DNA from 2 places in the Microlunatus panaciterrae genome. Region 1 is predicted to be linked to the other one. Evidence: riboswitches for the same ligand, from Rfam matches in the RefSeq annotation. Region 1 holds a riboswitch; the other holds the start of a gene.

What was found. A riboswitch is a leader RNA that binds a small molecule or an ion and turns the genes downstream of it on or off. The one in region 1 is predicted to bind cyclic di-AMP.
Region 2: linked by a shared signal. The riboswitch ahead of JOE57_RS15455 (NlpC/P60 family protein) and the one ahead of JOE57_RS18960 (LysM peptidoglycan-binding domain-containing protein) in region 1 are both predicted to bind cyclic di-AMP.

The regions. Positions count from the first base shown of each region.
Region 1 covers NZ_JAFBCF010000001.1:2,400,625-2,404,019, reverse strand. Annotated here, with positions in the region: gene JOE57_RS10870 (nucleotide sugar dehydrogenase) at 1-531, shown strand, start outside; gene JOE57_RS18960 (LysM peptidoglycan-binding domain-containing protein) at 708-1,313, opposite strand; cyclic di-AMP (ydaO/yuaA leader) riboswitch at 1,321-1,525, opposite strand; gene JOE57_RS10860 (DNA polymerase III subunit delta') at 1,699-2,862, opposite strand; gene tmk (dTMP kinase) at 2,859-3,395, opposite strand, start outside.
Region 2 covers NZ_JAFBCF010000001.1:3,385,541-3,388,935, forward strand. Annotated here, with positions in the region: gene JOE57_RS15445 (DEDD exonuclease domain-containing protein) at 1-1,233, opposite strand, end outside; gene JOE57_RS15450 (hypothetical protein) at 1,402-1,638, shown strand; cyclic di-AMP (ydaO/yuaA leader) riboswitch at 1,730-1,895, shown strand; gene JOE57_RS15455 (NlpC/P60 family protein) at 1,905-2,996, shown strand; gene JOE57_RS15460 (gluzincin family metallopeptidase) at 3,050-3,395, shown strand, end outside.

The DNA.
Region 1 (3,395 bases):
GGTGGCGGCTGCTTCCCGAAGGACATTCGCGCCCTCGCGGTACGCGCCGACGAGCTCGGCGTCGACGTGCTCAGTGACTTCATCAGCAGCGTCGAGGCGATCAACGAGGGCCAGCGCGCCGCGGTGGCCGAGCTCACCGTCGCCCAGGTCGGCGGTGACATCAGCGGCAAACGGGTCGCCGTACTCGGTGCCAGCTTCAAGCCGGGCACGGACGACACCCGCAACTCGCCCGCCCTGACCGTCGCCGCCCAGCTTGCCGACCAGGGTGCTGAGGTGTACGTCTTCGACCCGCAGGCGGTGGTGGTACGTCCGGGGCTGACCCAGGCGGCATCGGTCGAGGAGGCGGTCACCGGGGCCGACATCGTGCTGCACCTGACCGAGTGGCCGGAGTTCCGCTACCTCGACCCAGCCCGGCTGGCGGAGCTGGTCCGCACCCGGATCATCATCGATGGGCGACTCAAGCTGCATCAGCCGACCTGGCAGCAGGCCGGCTGGAAGATCGTCCAGATCGGGCGCGCGGCGACTCTCTGAGACCGGAATGTGACCAGGCTGCGAACAGCGCAGAGGCCCGACGGATGGTGTTTCCGTCGGGCCTCTGTGCGTTGGTCAGCTGCTCGCCCCTCGACAGGCTCGGGGCACGTCCGACAGGCTCGGGGCACGTCCCGGGAGGTCGGGGCACGCCCCGAGAAGTCCGGGCAGAACGTGGGTCAGCGGACCCGCAGCACCTGACCGATGTAGATGGCGTTCGGGTTCTTCACGGTCCGCTTGTTCAGCTTCCACAGACCCTTCCAACCGCCACGGACGTGGTGACGCTTGGCGATCTTGGCGATGGTATCGCCGCGCTTGACCCGCACCGTCTTGCCGTGGACCTTGTGACTCTTCTTCTTGGCCTTCGTGGCCTTCTTCTTCGTCACGGTGGTCTTGTGCGCACTCGCCGAGGCGTTGGTGCTCGCACCACCGTTGGCTCGGGTCAGCCCTGCCTTGCGGCCGCAGACCGGCCAGGCGCCGGGTCCCTGGGCAGCCAGTGTCCGCCGTGCCACGGCGATCTGCTCGGCCTTCGATGCCCTGTTGGCGGTGGAGGCATACTGCGTGCCGCCGAAGGCCTTCCAGGTGCTCCGGGAGAACTGCAGCCCGCCGTAGAACCCGTTCCCGGTGTTGATCGACCAGTTGCCGCTGCTCTCGCAGTCCGCCACCCGGTCCCACACGCTGCCACCCGCACTTGCCGGCGCCGCGGTGGCGGCGCCCATGCCGACCGACAGCGCGACGGCGGCGGCAACGCCCACCAGCCGCTTCATGATCTTGGAGTTGTTCAAGTTCCTCGCCCTTCCTGACGAACGCCTCCGGGGTTAGCTGTCGGATTCGGGCTGTCAGGTGCCCTGGGCCTTGACGCGAGGTCATCGCGCTCCGGCCGTTCACCCCAAGGTCAGGTCCTCACGGACATGACCAGAGTGGTTTCCCCACCTTCACTGCGCTCGGGGCTCTCCCGACGAGGTGTCCGACCAGTGAAGTTCGGCGTATCGGACACGCGATCTCGCCGGCATATCCGATGCGCAGCGAGTCCTGCAGGCCCCGTGAACGACACGCGTGTAATTGATAACGAATTGGACACGAAACCGGACACACCGTAAGCCGTGCGGACCACCCTGTGCAAGTCCGACGACGCGCCCGGGAACCGTTTACCGGGCCGTGGGTTCAGGACTAGCCCTCGACCAGCCCGATCAGCATGGCCTCGACCGCGAGCAGCGGGCTCACATTGGTCTCCAAAGCCACCCGGCAGGCCAACAGGGAGTCGATCCGTCGCAGCGTCGACTCGGGGGTCGACTTCCGTGCCAGCACAGTGATCTGAGCCTCCAGCTCGGGGTTGACCAGGGCAGCGCCGGACCGGGTCTGGATGCTGAGCACGTCGCGGTAGTAGGCGGTGAGCTCGGTGAGCGCGCGGTCGATCGCGTCGCGCTGGTATCGCTTGGCTCTGGCCTTCTGCTGGTCGTCCAATTCCTTGAGTGCTGCTTGAGCCTGCCGGGGCCGGGCGCCCTTGGTGCCGAACCCGAGGGCCTCCTCGAGCTCCTTGCGCTCCCGGGCGTCGATGTCGGTGGTCGCGCGGGTCGCCTCCTCGGCGCAGGCCTCGACCAGGTTGGCCGCGGCCGTCAGGCAGGCTCCGAGCCCGCGCAGCTGGGTGGGGATCTGCAGGATCTCGTGCCGCCGGTTCCGGGCCGCCTCGTCTCGGGCCAGCACCCGGGCTCGGCCGACATGGCCCTGCGAGGCTCGGGCGGCGTACGCAGCCAGGGCCGGGTCGACGCCGTCCCTGGTCTGCAGCAGCTGGGCCACCGCAGGAATGGTCGGGGTCTGCAGCGTCAGCAGCCGGGACCTGGACCGGATGGTCGCCACCACGTCCTCAACGGTCGGCGCGCAGAGGATCCAGACGGTCCGGGCAGCCGGTTCCTCGATGCTCTTCAGCAATGCGTCAGCGCCCCGCTCGGTGACCCGGTCGGCGTCCTCGACCACCAGGACCTGGGCCCGGCCCATGGTCGGGCTCATCGCCGCCCGCCGCACCAGGTCGCGCACCTCGTCGACCCCGATGGACAGCATCTCGGTCCGCACCAGCGTCACATCGGGATGGGCGCCGCTGAGCGAGGTCCGGCAGTCGTTGCAGGTGCCACAACCGCCGTCGCGGCACTGCAGCGCCGCCGCGAACGCGCGGGCGGCGTTGGAGCGACCCGACCCGGGTGGCCCCGTGATGAGCCACGCGTGCGACATCGCATGCCGCGCCCCACTGACGGCCCGGCGCAGCGTCGCCACCGACTGGTTCTGCCCGATCAGCTCCGCCCAGACCCCGGTCAGCTGTTCGGCGGCCGGAGCACTCATGAGACCAGTCTGCCGGGGGGTGCCGACACCAGCTGGTGCACCCGGTCCTGGACGGCGGCCGCGATCTGCTCCACCGAGTCCCGGGCATGCAGCACCAGGTAGTGCTCCGGATCGCGGGCGGCCAGCTGCAGAAAGTACTCGCGGGTGCGCTGATGGAACACGTCCCCGGCCGCCTCCAGCCGGTCCTTGTCGACCTTGGAGTGCACGGCCTCGCTGGGGTCCACATCCAACAGCACTGTCAGGTGCGGCCGCAGGTCGCCGGTGGCCCAGCGGGCCACCCGCTCCACCTCGGCGATGTCGAGCACCCGGCCGGCGCCCTGGTAGGCCAGCATCGAGTCGACGTAGCGGTCACAGACCACGACCGCTCCGCGGCGCAGCGCCGGCTCAACCAGCTCATAGAGGTGGTGGGCCTTGTCCGCGGCGTAGAGCAACGCCTCGGCCCTGGGGGCGAGGTCCCCGGTGGCAGGGTCGAGGACGATCTGCCTGATCTTCGTGCCGACCAGGGAGTCGCCGGGTTCGAAGGTGCGTACGCA
Region 2 (3,395 bases), 980 kb from region 1:
GGCGTCTCCGGCCAGCGCCTGCCGGACCTGCTCGACGATCAGCGCGTACGTGTGCACCGGCGTGGTGCCGTCGCAGGGGGCGCAGCAGCGGCCCATCCCGGCCAGCGCACAGGCCGGTGTCGTGGTCCGGGTGCTCAGTCGGGGCGTGCACTGGCGGATCGGGAAGGCGTCGTACAGCGCGAGCACCACGTCCTCGGCCTGCTGGCGGCGCCGGAACGGCCCGAAGTAGGTGGCCCGGTCGTCGCGGACGCTGCGTACCAGTGACAGCCGGGGGAAGGCCTCCTGGGTGATCTTGATCCAGTGCTGGCGCTCGGGGAACTTCGACCGCCGGTTGTAGCGCGGACTGTGGGCGGCGATCATGCGCAGCTCGAAGATCTCCGCCTGCAGCGCCGTCTCGCAGGGGATCGCCTCGACACCGGTGGCGAGACGGACCATCTCGTCCATTCGTGGTCGGGTCTCGGAGGCGGTGAAGTAGGTCCGCACGCGGGTCTTGATGTTCCTGCTCTTGCCGACGTACAGCACGTGCCGCTGGTCGTCCTGGTCGGCGACGAACAGGTAGACCCCGGGCTTGGCAGGCAGGTCATGGGCCCAGCCGCGCTTGGCCCGTCGCTGCGGGGAGACCCGCCGGGTGAACTCCTGCAGGTCCTCAATGGTGTGCACGCCGAGGTTGCCGACCCGCTCGATCAGGCCGTGCAGCACGTCGACGGTGGCCCGGGCGTCCGCCAGCGCGCGGTGGTTGGGGGTGGTGGCCGAGCGGAAATGCTGAGCCAAGGTGCCGAGCTTGCAGTTCGGCACCTCGTCGCGGAGCAGGATGGTCCGGGCCAGCGCGACCGTGTCCAGGACGGGCAACCGCGGCCACGGGTACTCCTGCCGGGCGCAGGCCCGTTTCAGGAAGCCGACGTCGAAGCCCGCATTGTGAGCCACCAGAACGGTGCCGCCGGCGAACTCGAGGAAGGCCGGCAGCACCTGCGGGAGCGCGGGGGCCTCGGCGACCATCTGGTTGGTGATGCCGGTCAGTACGGCGATCAGCGGCGGGATGTGCGCATGCGGGTTGACCAGCGTCTGGAACTCGGCCAGCACCTCACCGCCGCGCACCTTGACCGCGCCGATCTCGGTGATCGAGTCGTCCTCGGCCCCACCGGTGGTCTCCAGGTCGACGACACAGAAGGTGACGTGCGACAGGTGGGTGCCGAGGTCGTCGAACGAGTCCTGCAGTGTGCCGGTGGTGCTCATGGCAGCACCGTAAGTTACACCGCTGACATTCCCTGGCTGAGTGAGGTCGTCCGGCGGCACTGTCAGTGGCCTCGGCCAGAGTGGGCTACATCCCGGCCGCTGCGCCGGGACGGAGATGGTGCGGACCCGCCCAGTGGACGGGGCCGCCCTCAGATGGAGGAGATCGAGATGGATTCCCTGCACGTCGACTGTCAGACCTGCGTGGCCCGCGGGCTGGCCTGTGACGACTGCGTCATCAGCGTTCTGCTGGGCGCGCCGGAGGAGGGGGTCGACCTTGACGGTGACGAGCGGGCGGCGCTGGCCGCGTTGGCCGACTCGGGCCTGGTGCCGCCGCTGCGGCTGGTGCCGCGGACCACACCCGGAGTATCGGTCCAGGCGCCGCTGACCTGGCAGGACTATGCCTGATCAACCAGGACCCGGACCGGTTGGACAGTGATCATTTCGTGACCTACGCTGTCCTCAGCGTCGTGGTGCAGTCGGGGGCAAGAGTCCTCAGCCACGGGGCACGCTCAATCCCCGGCGTACGCTCGCGCACACCGGGGAGCCGGGGAACCAATCTTGTGGGGTGAATCGGCAGACCGCGGTGCAGCGGTTGGCTGTAGGGCGCACCTTCCCCGCCCGAATCCGTCAGCTCACCTGGTCGGCGTCAACTGTGAAGGGGTCAGCTCGGCGTGACATCACGCACTCGTACGTTCCTGCGGAACGCTGCTCTGGGGGTTTCGGCAGTCGCTCTGACGGCGACCATCTTCTCCGGTGTGCCGGCAGCCGCCGACCCACCGCTCACCATTGACGAGGCCAAGACCCAGGTCACCCAGCTGGAAACCGAGGCGGCCGCCATCGACCAGGAGTACGCCGGCATCCAACAGAAGGTGGCCGCGGGCAAGAAGGCGCTGAAGACCAAGCAGGCAGACGTCGCGGCGCAGACCGCCAAGGTCGCCCGGATGCGCAACCAGGTCGGCCAGGTGGCGCTGGCGCAGTTCCAGAACCGCACCATCGACACCACTGCCCAGCTCTTCTTTACCTCGGACACAGCCGGGTTCCTGAGCCAGATCTCCACCGTGGAGAAGGTCAGCGAGAACCAGAACACCGTGCTGCAGGACTTCCAGCGGGAACAGGCCAACCTGGCCGGTCTGCAACGCTCGGCCGAGACCGACCTGAGTGACCTGAAGAAGCACGAGCAGAAGCTCAAGGACCTTCGCGCAGCCTCGGACCAGAAGGTCCTGCAGGCCAAGGCCGTGCTCAGCAAGCTCACCGACCAGGAGCGCCGCCGCCTCGCCGCGGAAGAGGCCGCCCGTGCCGCCGCCGACCGTAAGGCGGCCGAGAGTGCCCAGTCGGCGGGTTCGCGCTCCGGCACCGCGACCTCGCGCTCAAGCGATCGCACCTCCAAGGATGCTCCGTCGACCTCCACCGGATCCGGCAAGGGCGCCACCGCGCTGGCCTTCGCTCGCCGCCAGCTCGGCAAGCCGTACCGCTACGGCAGCGCCGGGCCGGACGCCTACGACTGCTCCGGCCTGACCGGCGCCGCCTGGGCCGCTGCTGGCGTCAGCCTCGCTCGGACCTCGCAGGCACAGTTCGGCAACGGACGTCCGGTGTCCCGATCGGAGCTGCAGCCCGGCGACCTGGTGTTCTTCTACAGCGGCCTCAGCCATGTCGCGCTGTACGCGGGCAACGGCCAGGTCATCCACGCCTCCCGGCCCGGCAAGCCCATCGGCTACGCCAGCGTCGACTCGATGCCCTTCGCCGGCGCCCGTCGCCCAGGCTGACCCTGCCCACCCGGAACGTCCAGCCCTCCCGAGCCCACCGCCCGGGAGGGCTGTTGTCTTGGCTCGCGGCCCTACTGCTCATTCTGGCCCTGGTGGCCGGCTGCACAGCCAGCCCGACCGCCCCCGGCCCGACCAGTGCCGGCCCGACCACTGCCGGCCCGACCGGGACAGCGCGAGGCTCTGCACTGCTCTTGGCGCAGCAGGCCGCGGACGCGATCGGCGGCGCCGTGCTGTCGGCCGACCGGGACACCTTCACCCGCTGGCTCTCCCGGGCCGACCCGGGTTTCACCCCCACCGCGGCGATGCTCTACGACAATCTCACCGGGCTCGGCCTGCTGTCCTTCGACATCACCCTCACCGGCCAGCAGCGCCCGCTGTCGGCGCGCCGGCAGCAGCTGC